DNA from 2 places in the Paenibacillus sp. FSL R7-0652 genome. Region 2 is predicted to be linked to the other one. Evidence: riboswitches for the same ligand, from Rfam matches in the RefSeq annotation. Region 2 holds a riboswitch; the other holds the start of a gene.
The links. Region 2 has a riboswitch for thiamine pyrophosphate ahead of MKY97_RS16565 (thiamine phosphate synthase). Riboswitches for the same ligand answer to the same signal wherever they lie in the genome.
Positions count from the first base shown of each region.

Region 1: another riboswitch for thiamine pyrophosphate. It lies ahead of thiM (hydroxyethylthiazole kinase); the one in region 2 lies ahead of MKY97_RS16565 (thiamine phosphate synthase).

Region 1 covers NZ_CP152001.1:997,548-1,005,299, reverse strand. The annotation lists gene MKY97_RS04545 (response regulator transcription factor) at 1-683, opposite strand, end outside; gene MKY97_RS04540 (HAMP domain-containing sensor histidine kinase) at 680-2,158, opposite strand; gene MKY97_RS04535 (pectate lyase) at 2,491-3,159, opposite strand; gene MKY97_RS04530 (radical SAM/SPASM domain-containing protein) at 3,540-4,421, opposite strand; TPP riboswitch at 4,669-4,771, shown strand; gene thiM (hydroxyethylthiazole kinase) at 4,977-5,789, shown strand; gene thiD (bifunctional hydroxymethylpyrimidine kinase/phosphomethylpyrimidine kinase) at 5,786-6,598, shown strand; gene thiE (thiamine phosphate synthase) at 6,598-7,263, shown strand; gene MKY97_RS04510 (winged helix-turn-helix transcriptional regulator) at 7,652-7,752, shown strand, end outside.
Region 2 covers NZ_CP152001.1:3,738,288-3,746,039, forward strand. The annotation lists gene MKY97_RS16540 (response regulator transcription factor) at 51-749, opposite strand; gene MKY97_RS16545 (ThiF family adenylyltransferase) at 890-1,939, opposite strand; gene MKY97_RS16550 (thiazole synthase) at 1,936-2,703, opposite strand; gene thiS (sulfur carrier protein ThiS) at 2,731-2,934, opposite strand; gene thiO (glycine oxidase ThiO) at 2,931-4,175, opposite strand; gene MKY97_RS16565 (thiamine phosphate synthase) at 4,227-4,931, opposite strand; TPP riboswitch at 5,220-5,328, opposite strand; gene MKY97_RS16570 (ABC-F family ATP-binding cassette domain-containing protein) at 5,368-6,921, opposite strand; gene MKY97_RS16575 (hypothetical protein) at 6,975-7,752, opposite strand, start outside.

The sequences.
Region 1 (7,752 bases), 2.7 Mb from region 2:
AAACGGTAGCCCGCACCCCAGACCGTTTCAATATACTCCGGATGTTTAGGATCGCTTTCCAGTTTCCCCCGCAGTTTACGGATATGTACGGTAACGGTTGCGATATCCCCATTGGATTCCATGCCCCAGATTCGTTCAAACAGATCCGATTTGCTGAACACACGGTTCGGATGACTCGCCAAGAATACAAGCAGGTCAAACTCTTTAGTGGTGATCTGCACCTCTTCTCCATTCAGGAAAACGCGGCGTGATCCTTTATCCACGTGCAGCCCGCGAATGTGGATTTCATCTTTTTCAGCGGGTTTGCTCTTGCCAAGCAGTCGATCGTAACGTGTCAAATGAGCCTTGGCTCTTGCAACCAGCTCGCTTGGGCTGAACGGTTTGGTAATAAAATCATCGACCCCCAGATTAAATGTTCGAATTTTGTCGATCTCCTCTTTCTTTGCGGAAACAACGAGAATCGGCACCTCCTTCTCCTCGCGAATGAGCCTGCATAGTTCAAACCCATCCATACCCGGGAGCATGAGATCCACAATGATAAGGCGATAATCCTCATGCAGAGCACGGCGCAGGCCTTCATCACCGTTATGGCATAATTCCACCGAAAATCCGTGGAGTTCGAAATAGTCCCGCTCCAGTTCGGCAATCGTTATTTCATCCTCAATGATCAGAATATCGGTCATAACTGTTCCCCCCTCTCGCCCGGCAGCCGTTTTAATTGGATGTGGATGCTTGTGCCTTCACCAAGCTTGCTGTCTGCCCAGATCAGGCCGCCATGTCCATCTATAATCTGACGCACGATGGCCAGTCCAAGCCCGCTTCCGCCTGTAGACGAACTGCGCGATTGTTCGGCACGGTAGAATCGCTCAAAGATGTGCGGCAGCGCCTCTGCTGATATTCCTTCTCCATTATCCTTGAAAATAATCGTATTCCAGTCCCCATCTGCTTCCAAAATAATAGTGAATTGCTTATCGTCATTGTGCATATATTTCAGTGCATTATCTACAATGTTCACCACGGTGCGTTTTAATTTATCCAGATCGACCGCAGACACAACCGGACCCGAGGCCCGGTTATGCCAATGCAGCTGCACTCCTTTATCCTCCAGATCATATCGCAGCTCCTCGATGCTGTCTTCCAGAAATTCCACCAGATCCACCGGATTAAATACAAACGGTTCTTGGTTCAAATCCAGCTTGGAGTATAGAAACAGTTCATCCACCAGCTTATCCATACTGACCGCCTTGGCATGAATGATATTGACGTAAGTCTCCATTTTCTCTGGTGTATTTGCTACCCCGTCGCGAATCCCCTCAATGTATCCTTTGATGTTGGTGATCGGGGTGCGCAGATCATGCGAAATGTTGGAAATCAGCTCTCTGCGGCTGGCCTCATCCTGCTGTCTCAGCTCATTGGAACGCTGTAACTGTTTCCGCATGCTCTCAAAAGCTTCGCTAAGCTGCCCAACCTCGTCATTAGAGGCAGGCTGCAGCTCGAAGGACAAATTGCCGTTCTTAATCTGATCGGCCGAGCTTCGCAGCTGATGCAGCGGTTGAATGAAGCTGCGTGTAATCCAGCGGAACAGAAGCAGGTTAGCGATAACAAGCACACCAATTAACAGAAGAGACATGACGGGCAGCAGTTTGCGAGTCAGCTCGGCAAATGGACTTCTCTCCCGAATGACAAAAATACTACCGCGTTTCCCATCTGAATATTGGAAATCAAACTTGGCATAGGCGTAGAAGCGCTCACTGATATTGAATGTGCTTCGGATCTGATTGTTGTTCAGGTCATAGGCAGGCAGTGCCTGCCTCAGCCCCGGTTGATGGAAAGTCCGCGATTCAAAGATCGGACTGTTCTCACGCCTGACGTAGAGCCCCGATTTCTCGGCTCGAAGCTTCATATCGAATTCCCGGAGCAGTACCTTGTTCTGCAGCTCGTCCGGCTTATTTTTAGCCATAAACTTCATCTCTTGAAAGATTGCCTCTCCCTGCTCCGTGAGTGGATTGATCTGATAATGGACTTTATAAATATCGCGAAAACTTTGCAGATCTCCTGTAGCCGCAATGGTATAGAGACTGGCAGTAAGCAGAATGAACATGAGACTGATCACAAGCATGCCTGTGAAAGAAAGCAGCATTTTGATTCGAATTGACATAGTATCCCCTCTTAACATGCGATTGGTAGAGTTAGTGCACATGTTATCACAAGATGGTTCCCATTGCCCATATGCAAATCAAGATGGCTGATCGACTGTCTGCTGTGAGGATAACATGAAGATATAAAAAACAGGATGAAGCAGTATTTCTCTGCTCACCCTGTTTGATTTGCTGCATGCTCAGCAATAAAAACATGTGTAGTGAAAAGCATAAACGGTTAGTTTATTGGGTAGATAGGTCCAGTATGGGATATTTCACTGCATCTGTATCGCATCAGCGCAGCTCCTTGGTTACAGCATCTGGTTTGTTTGATCTCTTCGCATGGTGCAGTTTAATACTGCGTATTACCGGACTGGCTCGTTTTACCTGAAGCAAAACCCTTGAATAGTGTCGGTACTTTGGAATAACGGGTATTGGTGATTTTTCCTTGAGATACAGGGCTGTCCGTACGCATAATAGCATCTTTCACATTGGAAATATTGGAGTTATCCAGCGTCATGTTGACTGCAAAGGTTGTGCCTCCATTTTGCCGAACCAGCTTGCCGATATCATCGGCACGGAAGTTTTTGATGTTAATGGTGCCTGCTGCATTGATCTGAAACACTTTATCGTATGCCTTGTATGCGGCACCACCTGTAATGTTCACTGTTCCTGATGATTTTAGTGTTAACGCATCCTCGCCTACATCCTGCCATACCACATTTGAGATGTTACAGCTGCCATAACAATGCACACCATCTGCTGCTGGCGCACCGAGGATGACATTTTTCAGGGTAGCGCCTGCTTCGAGCCGGAAGACCGGCTTTTGATTTTCTGCCTGAGAACCATCACCCAGTGTAGACGGGTTGGCTACAAAGGTTTTTCCCTGTCCATCATACGTTGTGCCCTTAGGTACAACAATCGTTGAATTTACAACCGTTGGCGCAGCCGCCGCAGGCATAACACCAAATATGGAAGCTACCAGACCAGCGGACAACAACAGCGTTAACATCTTTTTCATCATCAACATCCTCCCTATAATTTAAATGGATTTGTCTGCAAGCCGCAGGCTTGTCTCACGGAACCGCAGCAGTAAGCACTGCCCGGAACCTGTCTTAATCCTACATAAAAAGGAAGATTACAGGAATAATCCCTGGATCACATTTACATTCCCCGGCATAAAAACGGATCGAACTGTATTTATCATCATATTCCATTCCGATGATATGTACCGATATTAACTTGGTATATGCTGTTTTTTACCGTCCTAATTACCATCAAGTTCATCAAAAAAGACTCTATCGTCTGCTTGCAGACAGTAGAGTCTTGGAGTATCTTATTCCTTTTTCGGCAGATCAGTCCTGATCTCGTGTAATCCATCCTGCTATTCTAACCCTTGTCTCAGGCTCCGGCTCCGAACCGCTGACGGTACCCACACTTGCGGCATAATTCCTCTACAGCCTCACGTTTAGAGAAACCGTACACCAGATTGTTCGCACGCTCTCCATCCACAATTTCCGAGAAAGACTTCTCATGGATGTTACCCAGGTTAATAACACCCTCTCCATCCAGACAGCAGGGAACGACGGTTCCGTCCACCAGCACAGCGGCCTGACTGCGCAGTGCATGGCAGAAGCCCCTGCCATCATCTTCAGGTGCATCCAGACTTGGCCACTGGAATTCATGATCCTGATTCAGGTACACATTCGGCGCGATTTTTATGCCGCTGCCTGGAACGACTTTTTCCTCAATCCGGAAGTCCAGATTGAATTCACGCTCCAGCACCTCCAGCGTCTCTCGGTTTCGATTCCTCTGTGCATTCGTAAAGTTGTCCTGTGTCAGATTCCATAATCGAAACGAGACAATGACATTATGTTTCACGGCTTCACGTACAAAAGTCAAAATGTTACGCAGATATCCGTCACGGTCGGTAGAGCCTTCATGACCGTCGAAGCTGTGCAGGGAGAAATTCATCTGTCTCAGTGCAGGTTTACCTATCAATTTATGCTGTGTTTTCGGCAGCAGTGTACCGTTCGTTGTAATGTTTACTTTGAATCCTTTGGCATGGGCGGAGTCCAGCAGCACGTCAATTTTGGGATGCAGTAGCGGTTCCCCTTTGACGTGCAGGTAGATGTGTTTGGTGTGCGGTTTGATCTGATCCAATATATTATTAAAGACTTCAGGGTCGATAAATCCTTTGGCACGCTTCGTTTGTGGACAAAAGCTGCATGCCAGATTACAGATGCTCGTAATTTCAATGTATACTTTCTTGAACGTTTTCAACTCAGGGTCCCCATTCTGCCGGGAGGAACACATGTCCTGCCCTCATTCGTAATACGGCCGTATGGGCCAATCTCCATTATATCGGGTTAATGAACGAAGGTAAATCCGAATAACGAATCAAGATAAACCAAATTATTCAGAAACATCTTCTTTTTTTGCGCAGCTTTCAACGTATTCACAGTCAGCCAGCCCTCTTTACATTATGGCAGGATGTGATATAGACTGGGGACATAACTCCATATTTTGCACAATACACTAGGGGAGTCTTACGGCTGAGACGAATCGTTATATTCGGACCCTTTGAACCTGATCTGGATTATACCAGCGGAGGGAAGTGAGCAGCCTTTATGAATAGTGGATTCTCCCTAGTTGTTAAGGGGAACCATCACCATAGTTACAACTGGAAGCCCTGCTCATTTCTCCGGAAATGGGTGGGGCTTTTTTTATATTCCATCGCAAAGGAACCGGACGATTATCTTCTCTATTCCCAACGTGCAAATGGATGTCACATGATTCACCATCATCAGATCATTTTAGATCAAGGAGGAAATTGCGATGTCATATCTTCAACGTGTACGTACACTCAATCCTTTGATTCATAACATTACCAACCTTGTGGTTGCTCCTTTTACTGCAAATGGTCTGCTTGCCCTTGGTGCCTCTCCGTTCATGGCTTATGCTCATGAAGAAGCCGCTGATGCTGCCCGTATGGCTGGAGCAGTCGTTCTGAACATTGGCACATTGGATGATAGAGTTGTTCAGTCGATCCTGCTGGCCGGGAAGTCTGCCAATGCACATCATGTACCTGTTGTACTTGATCCGGTTGGTGCGGGAGCAACCGCTTATCGCACCGATACGGTGCAGAAGCTGGTTCGTGAGCTTCGTCTCACTGTGCTGCGCGGTAATGCTGCCGAGGTGGCCCATGTCATTGGGATGCCGTGGAATATCAAAGGTGTGGATGCCGGAACTGGCGAGGGTGACCGGATTGACATTGCGGAGCGCGCTGCACAGCGTCTGGACTGCATTGTTGTCATTACAGGTCAGTACGATGTTATTACGGACGGGTATCAAACATTTCTGACCAGCAACGGACATGCTTTACTCACCCAAGTGACAGGCGCAGGCTGCCTTCTAAGCTCGGTGATTGGTGCTTTCGCTGCCGCTGCCGCACCAGGAGATGATTTACTGCACAGTGTGACCGAGGCAGCTGCCTTTTATGGTGTTTCCGCTGAACGGGCTGCAGCTCGAACAGCTCATCAGGGTCCTGGCAGCTTCCAGATGGAATTTCTAAATCAATTAGCACAGGTGACACCTGAACTACTCTCGGAGCACGCGCAGATTCGCCAGATTCGGGGAGGTGTACGATGAACATTACGCAGGCATTAACGATTGCAGGTTCTGATAACGGTGGCGGTGCCGGAATTCAGGCTGATCTCAAAACCTTCCAGGAGCTTGGTGTATACGGAATGACGGTGATTACTGCGATCGCTGCACAGAACACTATGGGTGTGCAGGGCGTATTTCCCATCAGTTATGAAGGCATAGCCCAGCAGCTCGATTCAACGGGAGAAGACTTTCAGCCGCGTGCGGTCAAGACAGGCATGCTGTATAGTGCCGAGATTATTCGTCTTGTCGCGGCAAAATGGCAGCAGTTCGGCTGGACCAATCTGGTGATCGATCCGGTGATGGTAGCTAAAGGCGGTGCACCTCTCCTCCAGCAGGAGGCGGTGCAGGCACTTGTTGAGGAGCTGATGCCCCATGCCCTGCTCACAACACCTAACATCCCGGAAGCTGAACTGCTTACGGGTATGAACATAACCAATCTGAACGAACGCGAAGAAGCTGCAAAACAATTGGTACAGATGGGCACAACGTATGCCCTGATCAAAGGAGGACATGAGACTGGTAGCGGAACGGTAGTGGATGTTCTGTACGACGGGCAGTCCTTTCATTACCTGGAGAACCTGCGTGTAATGACACGTCATACGCACGGAACCGGCTGCACCTTCTCTGCTGCCATTACGGCCGAACTGGCCAAGGGTTCTTCTGTTCTGGCTGCCGTTACAACCGCGCGAGCCTTCATTCAGGCAGCCATTGAAGATGAGCTGGGATTCGGGGCCGGGCACGGACCGACGAATCACTTCGCGTACCAGCGCAGACAGCGAGGTGCATGCTGATGCGTAGATGGGATACGGAAGCGGTACGCCGTGCGCTGCAGTTGTATTTGGTGATGGGCAGCGTCAATACGACGCGTGACCCGGTGGAGGTGCTGCGCCAGGCGATCGCTGGCGGCATCACGCTGTTCCAGTTCCGCGAGAAGGGAACTGGCGCCCTGACAGGCGAAGCCCGAACAGCGCTTGCGCTGCGGCTTCGCGAGGTGTGCAGCCAGCACGGGATACCGTTCATCGTGAACGATGATGTGGAGCTGGCTGTGGCTGTAGAGGCCGACGGTGTACACGTCGGTCAGGACGATGCGGACGCGGCGCTGGTGCGCGCCCGCATTGGCGAAGGGCGGATGCTTGGCGTATCCGCCCACTCCGCCCTTGAAGCCCGCCTTGCCGTGCAGGCGGGCGCAGACTATCTTGGCGTCGGGCCAATGTACCCGACGCGCTCCAAAGCGGATGCCCACGCTGTGCTGGGCCCCGCCGGGATGGCGGAACTGCGCGCCGCAGGCATCGCGGTTCCGGTGGTTGGTATCGGCGGCATTACGCCCGATACCGCGGCCGCCGTGATGGCGGCTGGAGCCGACGGCGTCGCCGTCATCTCCGCCATCGCGGGAGCGGCCGATGTGCACGCAGCGGCTGCACAGCTCGCCGCGATCCTGCGCAGGGAGCAGGCATAGCCGTGCTCCCTGCCCGAGAATGCAAAGGCTGCAGCCACTCGGTCTGCAGCCTTTGCATTCTTGTTTTATTCTTCTCCTCCTTTGCCTTGTTCTGCAAACTACACATCCTCCTGCATCATTTTTCATCCTTATCCTTCCGCAAACAGTTCATCCTGCAGCGCACCATATCTCCTTCTGTATCCTTTAAATCCTTTCACCTTTCTCACCTTCTTCCCACCTTGCATCACGCACATATCTATTTCATCCCCCTCCCCTCCATCCCAAGCATATTTAATATATAAATCATTTCTGTTATAAAGCTTCACATTTACAAAACATTATCTTTTAATTACTATGAATATAAAAGTCTCTTCACGAAATAACCTATATAATAAAAGGGAGTGAGTTTATGGATCAGATCGATAGAAACATCCTGTTCCATATGGAAAATCAAGCCAGATTGTCCATGACCGAATTAGGAAAATTGGTGGGACTTTCACAGCCAGCCGT
Region 2 (7,752 bases):
TCTCAAACTGGTGAATGATGGGACTGGTGGTCATAACCAATTGTTCTACATTAACCATGCAGCATATAGCCTATTCCCCGAACCGTATGGATCAGTTTCATCTCTCTTCCCTTATCCACTTTAACCCTTAGATGTTTAATATACACGTCCACGACGTTGGTATCCATCGCAAAATCGTATCCCCATACCTCGCGTAAAATATCACTTCGTGTACAGGCTTCGTTCAGATGCAGTGCCAGAAACTCCAGCAGCTCATACTCTTTAGGAGTCAGATTAAGATACTGCCCTGCACGGCTTACTCTTCGCGATCGCAAATTAATTCTAAGGTCTTGAACAACAATCATTTCCTCTCCGTCATGTGCTCCATTTGCAAACAGCCGAAGCAGACTGCGTATTCTGGCAAGCATAACCTTCCAGTGCACAGGCTCCTCCATCACGTCATTCGCACCAAAATCGAGCCAATCAATGACCCGCTGCGGAGAAGTCTCCGGGATGATAACCATGAGCGGTATGGGTAAGCTCTGATTCATCCATTCTTTCAACGCTTTTTTATCCGGCTCACTCCAGTGCACAGGCTCAGGTTCCCGGTCAACTAACAGGACTAAATGAGGACGAGTGGACCTCCGGTCCGTTTTTTGGCGTAATTCAGACCAGTCCAGCTCCTGTATTTCATAGCCCTCTTCCTTTATGAAGTCTTTGATCCGGCTCGCTAACTCCCCTGCCCCTATTAAACAAATGACTGTTTTCAACTATTATCACCCGGCCCGTCTGTATTCCGCCGCCGCTTGGCATGGATTGTACAGTTAGCATGCCATAAAAAGAAAAAGTCCATTCCCGCAGGAACAGACTTTGCCAGACATAATGTGATTAAATCAGAAGATCATGTGAGTCAGCCGAAATAGCGATGAACTAATGTTCGAGCTTCAGCCGTATCTTTTGTCCCATGAACAAGAACACGGCCATCCTGAAAAATAACCAACCGATGATGGCCGATCGTGAATGACACCAGAAAAGGATTGTTTTCCACTTTTCCTTCCCCCAGCTTCATCAAGCGCTCTGCTGTATGCAGCAGGTCCAGCTGCATGCGGCGGGCAGGTCTAATCTGGACGGTATCTCTGCCGCACAGCACATCTGTTTTCTCCAAATTGGATGCAGAAAGAAACGGATAAGCTGCGGATGGGCCGCATGAGGCACAATCGTGCTTTTTGGCTCCATCTACATTAATGCTTATGTACTCGTTCCTCCACACATCAAATGACAGCAGTTTACGTCTGAGGGCTGCTTCGTTACCGCTCAGCAGCTTCATCGCTTCCGCCGTTTGATTGGCCGTCACCATCTGTACCGCTTGTGGTATAATGCCCGATGTGTCACAAGTATCTCCACCCAGCGGCACTTCTCCCAAAAGACAGTTCAGACAGGGCGTATCACCGGGCAAGAATGTATACGTAATCCCATAACTGCCAACACATCCCCCGTAAATCCAAGGAATTTGATGTTTCTGTGCCATATCATTAATGAGCAGTCTTGTATCAAAATTATCGGTTGCATCCATAATCAAGTCGGTATGCTGAATGAGGTCTTCCAATTCATCCACCCGCACATCCATTACTTTAGCTTCAATGCGGACTGTTGAATTAATGGCGGATAAACGTTTGAGGGCTGCCATTGCTTTGGGCATACGGTCAATCGCATCCTGTTCAACATATAGCTGCTGCCGCTGCAGGTTGCTCCATTCCACATAGTCCCGATCCACAATCGTAATCTGACCAACACCGGAACGAACCAGTGTCTCTGCAATACCTGTTCCAAGCGCTCCGGCTCCAATAATTAAAACTTTGCTGTCACTCAGTCTAGCCTGACCTTCTCTGCCAAGCGGCGCATATCGTTCCTGTCTCGAATAACGATCTGCCTGCTCCGCGTGCTGTAACTGATCTGTCATGTATGAACCATTCCTTCCACCGGACTGCTTGCTGCAGCATAACGCTTCATAGGAATCATGCCTGCTTCGTAAGCCAGTCTACCTGCTTCAACCCCCAGCCGCATCGCTTTTGCCATTAAGACGGGATCATCTGATCCAGATACCGCAGTGTTAAGCAGCACACCATCTGCCCCAAGCTCCATGGCAAAGGCAGCATCCTTAGGTGAACGCAGACCTGCATCAACGATAACAGGCACAACCGCCTGCTCTATGATGATTTCCAGATTATACGGGTTAATAATGCCTCTACCCGCACCAATAGGAGAAGCCCCAGGCATGACTGCATGTACGCCCAGCAGCTGCAGCCGTTTAGCCAGGATAACGTCATCCGAAATATAAGGCAGTACGGTGAATCCCTTTTCCAGCAAAATACTGCAGGCCTTGTACGTTTCGATCGGATCTGGAAGTAACGTTATTCCGTCACCGATGACTTCGACTTTTATCATATCACAAAGTCCCGAAGCCCGCGCAAGCTCAGCAATTCTTACAGCTTCTTCTGCCGTTGATGCACCCGCAGTATTGGGCAGCAGTGTGTATTTGCTCAAATCTAACGTATCCAGAAAGTGTTTTTTCTCCGTTTCCTCCAAATTCAGACGACGTACGGCAAAGGTAAGCACCTCCGTACCCGAAGCTTCTACAGCCTGGCCTTGAATCTCCAGGTCTGAAAATTTCCCTGTTCCGAGCAGCAGTCTCGATTCAAACGAATATTTTCCGATAGTTAACATGTTCCACGCATCCCCTGTCTATAATGATTAACCGCCACCTACAAAGTGAACAATCTCAATGCGATCGCCTTCTCTTAACATTGTTATCTCATGATGATCCTTGGTCAAAATACTGCGATTTAACTCCACAACTACCGTTTTCACCTGCAGGTTGAACGATTGCAGTAATTTATCCACTCGATTTAGTTCATCGTCAATCTCCATCTTCTGACCGTTCACGATGATGTTCACAGCACAACACCCTTTCTGTTCAATCGCTCAGGCGATAATGCTTCAATTCCCATCTCTTCCGCACTTTTGCCTTCCAGCATATCCGCGATCCAGCGACCGGTTATCGCACTAAGTAAAATCCCATTCCGAAAATGTCCATATGCAGCGTACAAGCCGGGAACTTGTTCACATTGACCGATATACGGCAGCCCATCAGGTGTAGAAGGTCTCACTCCTGCCCATGCACGCAAAAATTCCGCTTCCTTGACTCCCGGAACCCAATAACCTGCCGCAGTGAGCAGCCGTTGAACGCTATGTGCAGACACACTGCGATCTGTTCGGCCAGGCAGACTGGTTGCACCGATCCATACTTCTCCGTTGGCTTTGGGAACAACGTAAACGTCTTCTGCATAGATTGTACGATCAGGTCTATATCCTGCTTGTTCTGCCGAAAATCGGATTGCGGCTATTTCTCCTTTCACCGGACACGATGGCAGAGCTACCCCTACCTGACTCATCAGCTGCTCTCCATGTAATCCAGCAGCCACAATCACATGTTTGCAGGTTATCTCTCGCTTGGCAGCTGCCACGCCCTGCACTCCATTGTTATTTACAACGAGACGAATGTCCTGCACACCTTCCCAAATCCGCGCTCCCATCATGTGAGCTGCCCTCGCATAAGCTCTGGTCAGCGACACAGGCAGCACTTCGCTCTCCAAAGGTCTGTAATAAGCTCCGTACACATCCCGGTTCAGCCATGCCGCTTCCCGCTGCACAGTGCTTCTGTCCCACCAAAGCTGATTCTTAACTGATGAATTATTTTGTTTATCTTTGCAGCGACTCAGCTCACTATAGGAACGAAAAGGTGTGATAAAACCGGTGTGCCTAAGACCTATCTCCATTCCTGTAAGAGCGTACAGCTGCTCTTTTTGGTGATGCAGCAGTTCTCTGCTGTCGCGCGCCGCCCGTGCAATAAGAGGATGGGCAAAATCCTCACTATCTGCTGCAAGCATACCAGCGGCTGCACCTGAACTCCCACTCGCAATCTCGGACTGTTCGAGAAGCAGTACTTCCCTGCCTCTGGATGCCAGTTCAAAAGCAATCGCACAGCCGATAATTCCCCCGCCAATAATAATGGTTTCTGCTTGGAAAGCTTCTGACGGTTCAGTTGATGGTTTACATATGGAGTCAAGCTCAGGGTTATCGTATTTACTCGATGAGGGGAAAGCCTCCTCAGATTGATTCATACTTTTCTGTTCCACGTTCTCATCTCCTTAACTTCGCAGCTGTACATCTCCTTGGCTGTCGACCATTCACATTCCGGCTTCCACAGCTTGTTTGAAAAGAGCGGCAGCATAGGCTGGGCTTTCATGTTTTAAAATACTTGAAATTACAGCGGCCCCCCTGGCTCCAGATGACCGGACAGCCTGAATATGGCTTGGCTGTATACCTCCGATCGCGATAACAGGCACGCGAACACTTGAACATACCTCTGCCAATACGGCCAATCCCCTTGGTGCTGTATCCGGTTTGCTCTGACTCGCGTACACATGGCCGAAAAAAAGGTAATCTGCTCCAAACTCTTCAGCGATTCTCGCCTCCTCGGCGGAATGCACGGATATGCCTAATCTCATTCGGACATCATGCTGATGCCAGGCTGCCATCTCCACTCCTGCCTTATGCAGCATCTCCCGACTCCAATGCACACCTTGATAAAAGGGGCTGGACTCCGACGGATTCGCACCATTTATTACAATGTGAGATGCTGGAATACCGGACGCTGCCATCTGCTTGGCCCAGTTGAACCGCTGCTGCAGCGTGAGATGCTTTTCCCGGATGTGAATATAATCCACCCAAGGCCATATTTCCTTGGCTGCCCGCAGCATGGCCGCTTGTTCCCCTTTATTTGTGGATACAGCATGCAGCTCAAAAGAGCAGTGATCTTGTTCACACCTCTGTCTAAAGCTCTCTTCCAACTTCTGCGGTTGGTATTTCTTCTGCTCGGCTAATTCCTTCATCTGCTCACGTAATCTCCCTGCTTCATTCTCGCATTTTACTGTACGCAGCTTTGTTCTCCCTCCTCACATCGCTTATACGGAAACCAAAAATATTAATAAAAAATCAAAAAAGCCGCTCCCGTAGGGGAGCGGCTGCGTATAAACAAAGATTCAGTTCAATAACGAAAATGCAGTTATACCTGTTAACAGTTAAAATACCCATTAACTATTAGCCCGGTATCGAAAGCCTGCATCACCTGCAGTGTAGAGATCCTGTTCATATTTTGGAGGATCACTTACTGTCGTTTTTGCTGAAACGCGCCACTTCCCTACGCTGGTATGATCCAGATCAGGTGCAAAGGGTCCGGAATCGCATTCTTCCATCTCAGCCGCTCGTGCGGCCCCCCTAGTGTTCATATGAAGTTGTAGCCTATATTACCACAGTCGAATTTTTTTGTCATCGTGCATTTTCGGACCACTCTTCTACATTCCACGTTTTGGTAACCCAGTCTTCGTAAAAATCCGGTTCGTGCGATACAAGCAAAACGGTTCCTTTATACTCTTTCAATGCACGCTGCAGCTCAGCTTTTGCGGTGACATCCAGATGGTTCGTCGGCTCATCAAACAAAACCCAGTTGCTTTCCCGCATCAGCAGTTTACACAATCGGACTTTAGCCTGCTCTCCTCCGCTCAGCATATTAAGAGGGCGAGTGATGTGCTCATTTTTGAGACCACAGCGTGCAAGATGCCCTCGCACTTCGTTCTGTGTCAGATGTGAAAATTCATTCCAAACATGATCGATCGGTGTAATATTTTCGGCACGCACTTCCTGTTCGAAATAGGCTGTCTCCAGATAATCTCCCAGAAATGTTTTGCCGCTGATTGGCGCAATCTTACCCAGAATGGTCTTGAGCAGTGTCGATTTACCAACGCCATTACAACCAACGATAGCAATCTTTTCTCCACGTTCTATCGTCATTGTCATTTTCGGCAGCAGCGGGTATGTGTAACCAATTTCAAAATCAATACCTTCAAAAACGGTTTTACTGCTCGCCCGGGCATCCTTGAATTTGAATGTTGGTTTTGCCGCTTCATCCGGACGATCAATCCGGTCAATCTTACCAAGTTGTTTCTCCCGGCTCTTCGCCCGTCCTGAGGTCGAAGCTCTGGCCTTGTTCCGCTGAATGAAATCTTCCTGCTTTTTGATATACTCCTGCTGCTTCTCATAAGCATCAATGTGCTGTGCTTTTTGCATATCCGCCATTTCCAGGAACTTCTCATAATTGGCAGCGTAACGCGTCAATTTGGCAAACTCCAGATGGTAGATGACATTCACAACTTCATTCATAAACTCCGTATCATGGGAGATCAGCAAAAATGCATGCGGATAGTCTCTCAAATATCGTGTCAGCCATTCAATATGCTCTACATCCAGATAGTTTGTCGGCTCATCCAACAACAACGCAGTAGGCTTCTCCAGTAATAGCTTGGCAAGAAGTACCTTCGTACGCTGTCCGCCGCTAAGTGCAGCAACATCACGATCCAGCCCAATGGCATTCAATCCCAGACCATTAGCCATTTCTTCCACTTTGACATCAATCAAATAAAAATCGCCCTGTTCCAGCTGTTCCTGGATCTCGCCCATTTCTTCAAGCAGCTGCTCCAGCTTGTCCGCGTCTGCATCGGCCATCTGGTCGGTGATGGCCATCATTTCCTTTTCCAATTCCAGCAGCGGCAGAAATGCATCTTTAAGAACATCTCGAATCGTCCTACCTGGTGTTAACTTGGTGTGTTGATCCAGATATCCATAACGAACTTTCGGCGTCCACTCTACTTTACCGCTGTCTTTAAGAAGTTTTCCTGTAAGGATATTCATTAATGTTGATTTCCCGGCGCCATTAGCTCCGACTAGACCTACACGCTCTCCGGCAAGCAGACGAAAAGAAACATTTTTAAATAACGTTCGGTCTCCAAAGTTGTGACTGACGTTCTCTACTGACAATAAACTCATAAGATGAGGCTGCTCCTATCTATTTACATTACTTTAGTTCACGTTTCAAACCCCTATTCTAGCACAGATTCTGTGTTTTCTGAAAGTAATGAAAAATGGGCAGAGCAGTTATACTCAAAATACCCTCTCGCTGCTGCCTGCTTTGCAGTCGTAAATACCTCCTCCGCACGAAAACCGGGATTACATGTCGCAGGATAATGATATTTAATGCCTGTTGCGGAATCCATTCCGCCAACAACTGCTGTTCTTTTAACCAGTCTTCCTCCGCCAATTGCATAATTGTTAATTTTTTGATCTCCAGCAGCAATACCTTGGATAAAAGCCATCAAGCCAGTATCATTGATCGAATTGTACCAATCTTCCTGTGAGATCAAGGGCATCGTGAACAGATAAGATATCCCATTTTTCCTGGCGAATTCATTATGACGATTGATGACGTCTGCCAGATCATCCTGAACACGAGTCACGATCCGGCTGCGCCGCACCTGTTCAAAGACCGCTGCGTCTTGAAGGACTGTAATTGTTGAGTCTGCAGCCAGTTCCTGCTGAAATCCTTCGATCCATTTTCCCATACCGGCATCATAAGCATAAATATAACCGTCCAGTGTAAAATTAATGCTGTTTCCGTCCGAATCTGAGTATGTATAAGGTTTTTTAGCGCTCCACACATGTCTGAAAGACCTTTCTGTCTCCCCGGTCATTGCGGTCTCTTTGGCATACATATAATAACCGTCATAATCGAGTATCACGATTGCCGGAATGTAGTCAAACATATGCTGAACAGCAGGCGGATCATTCTGTATGCCCATGTTCAAAGCCATCGTTTGGGTA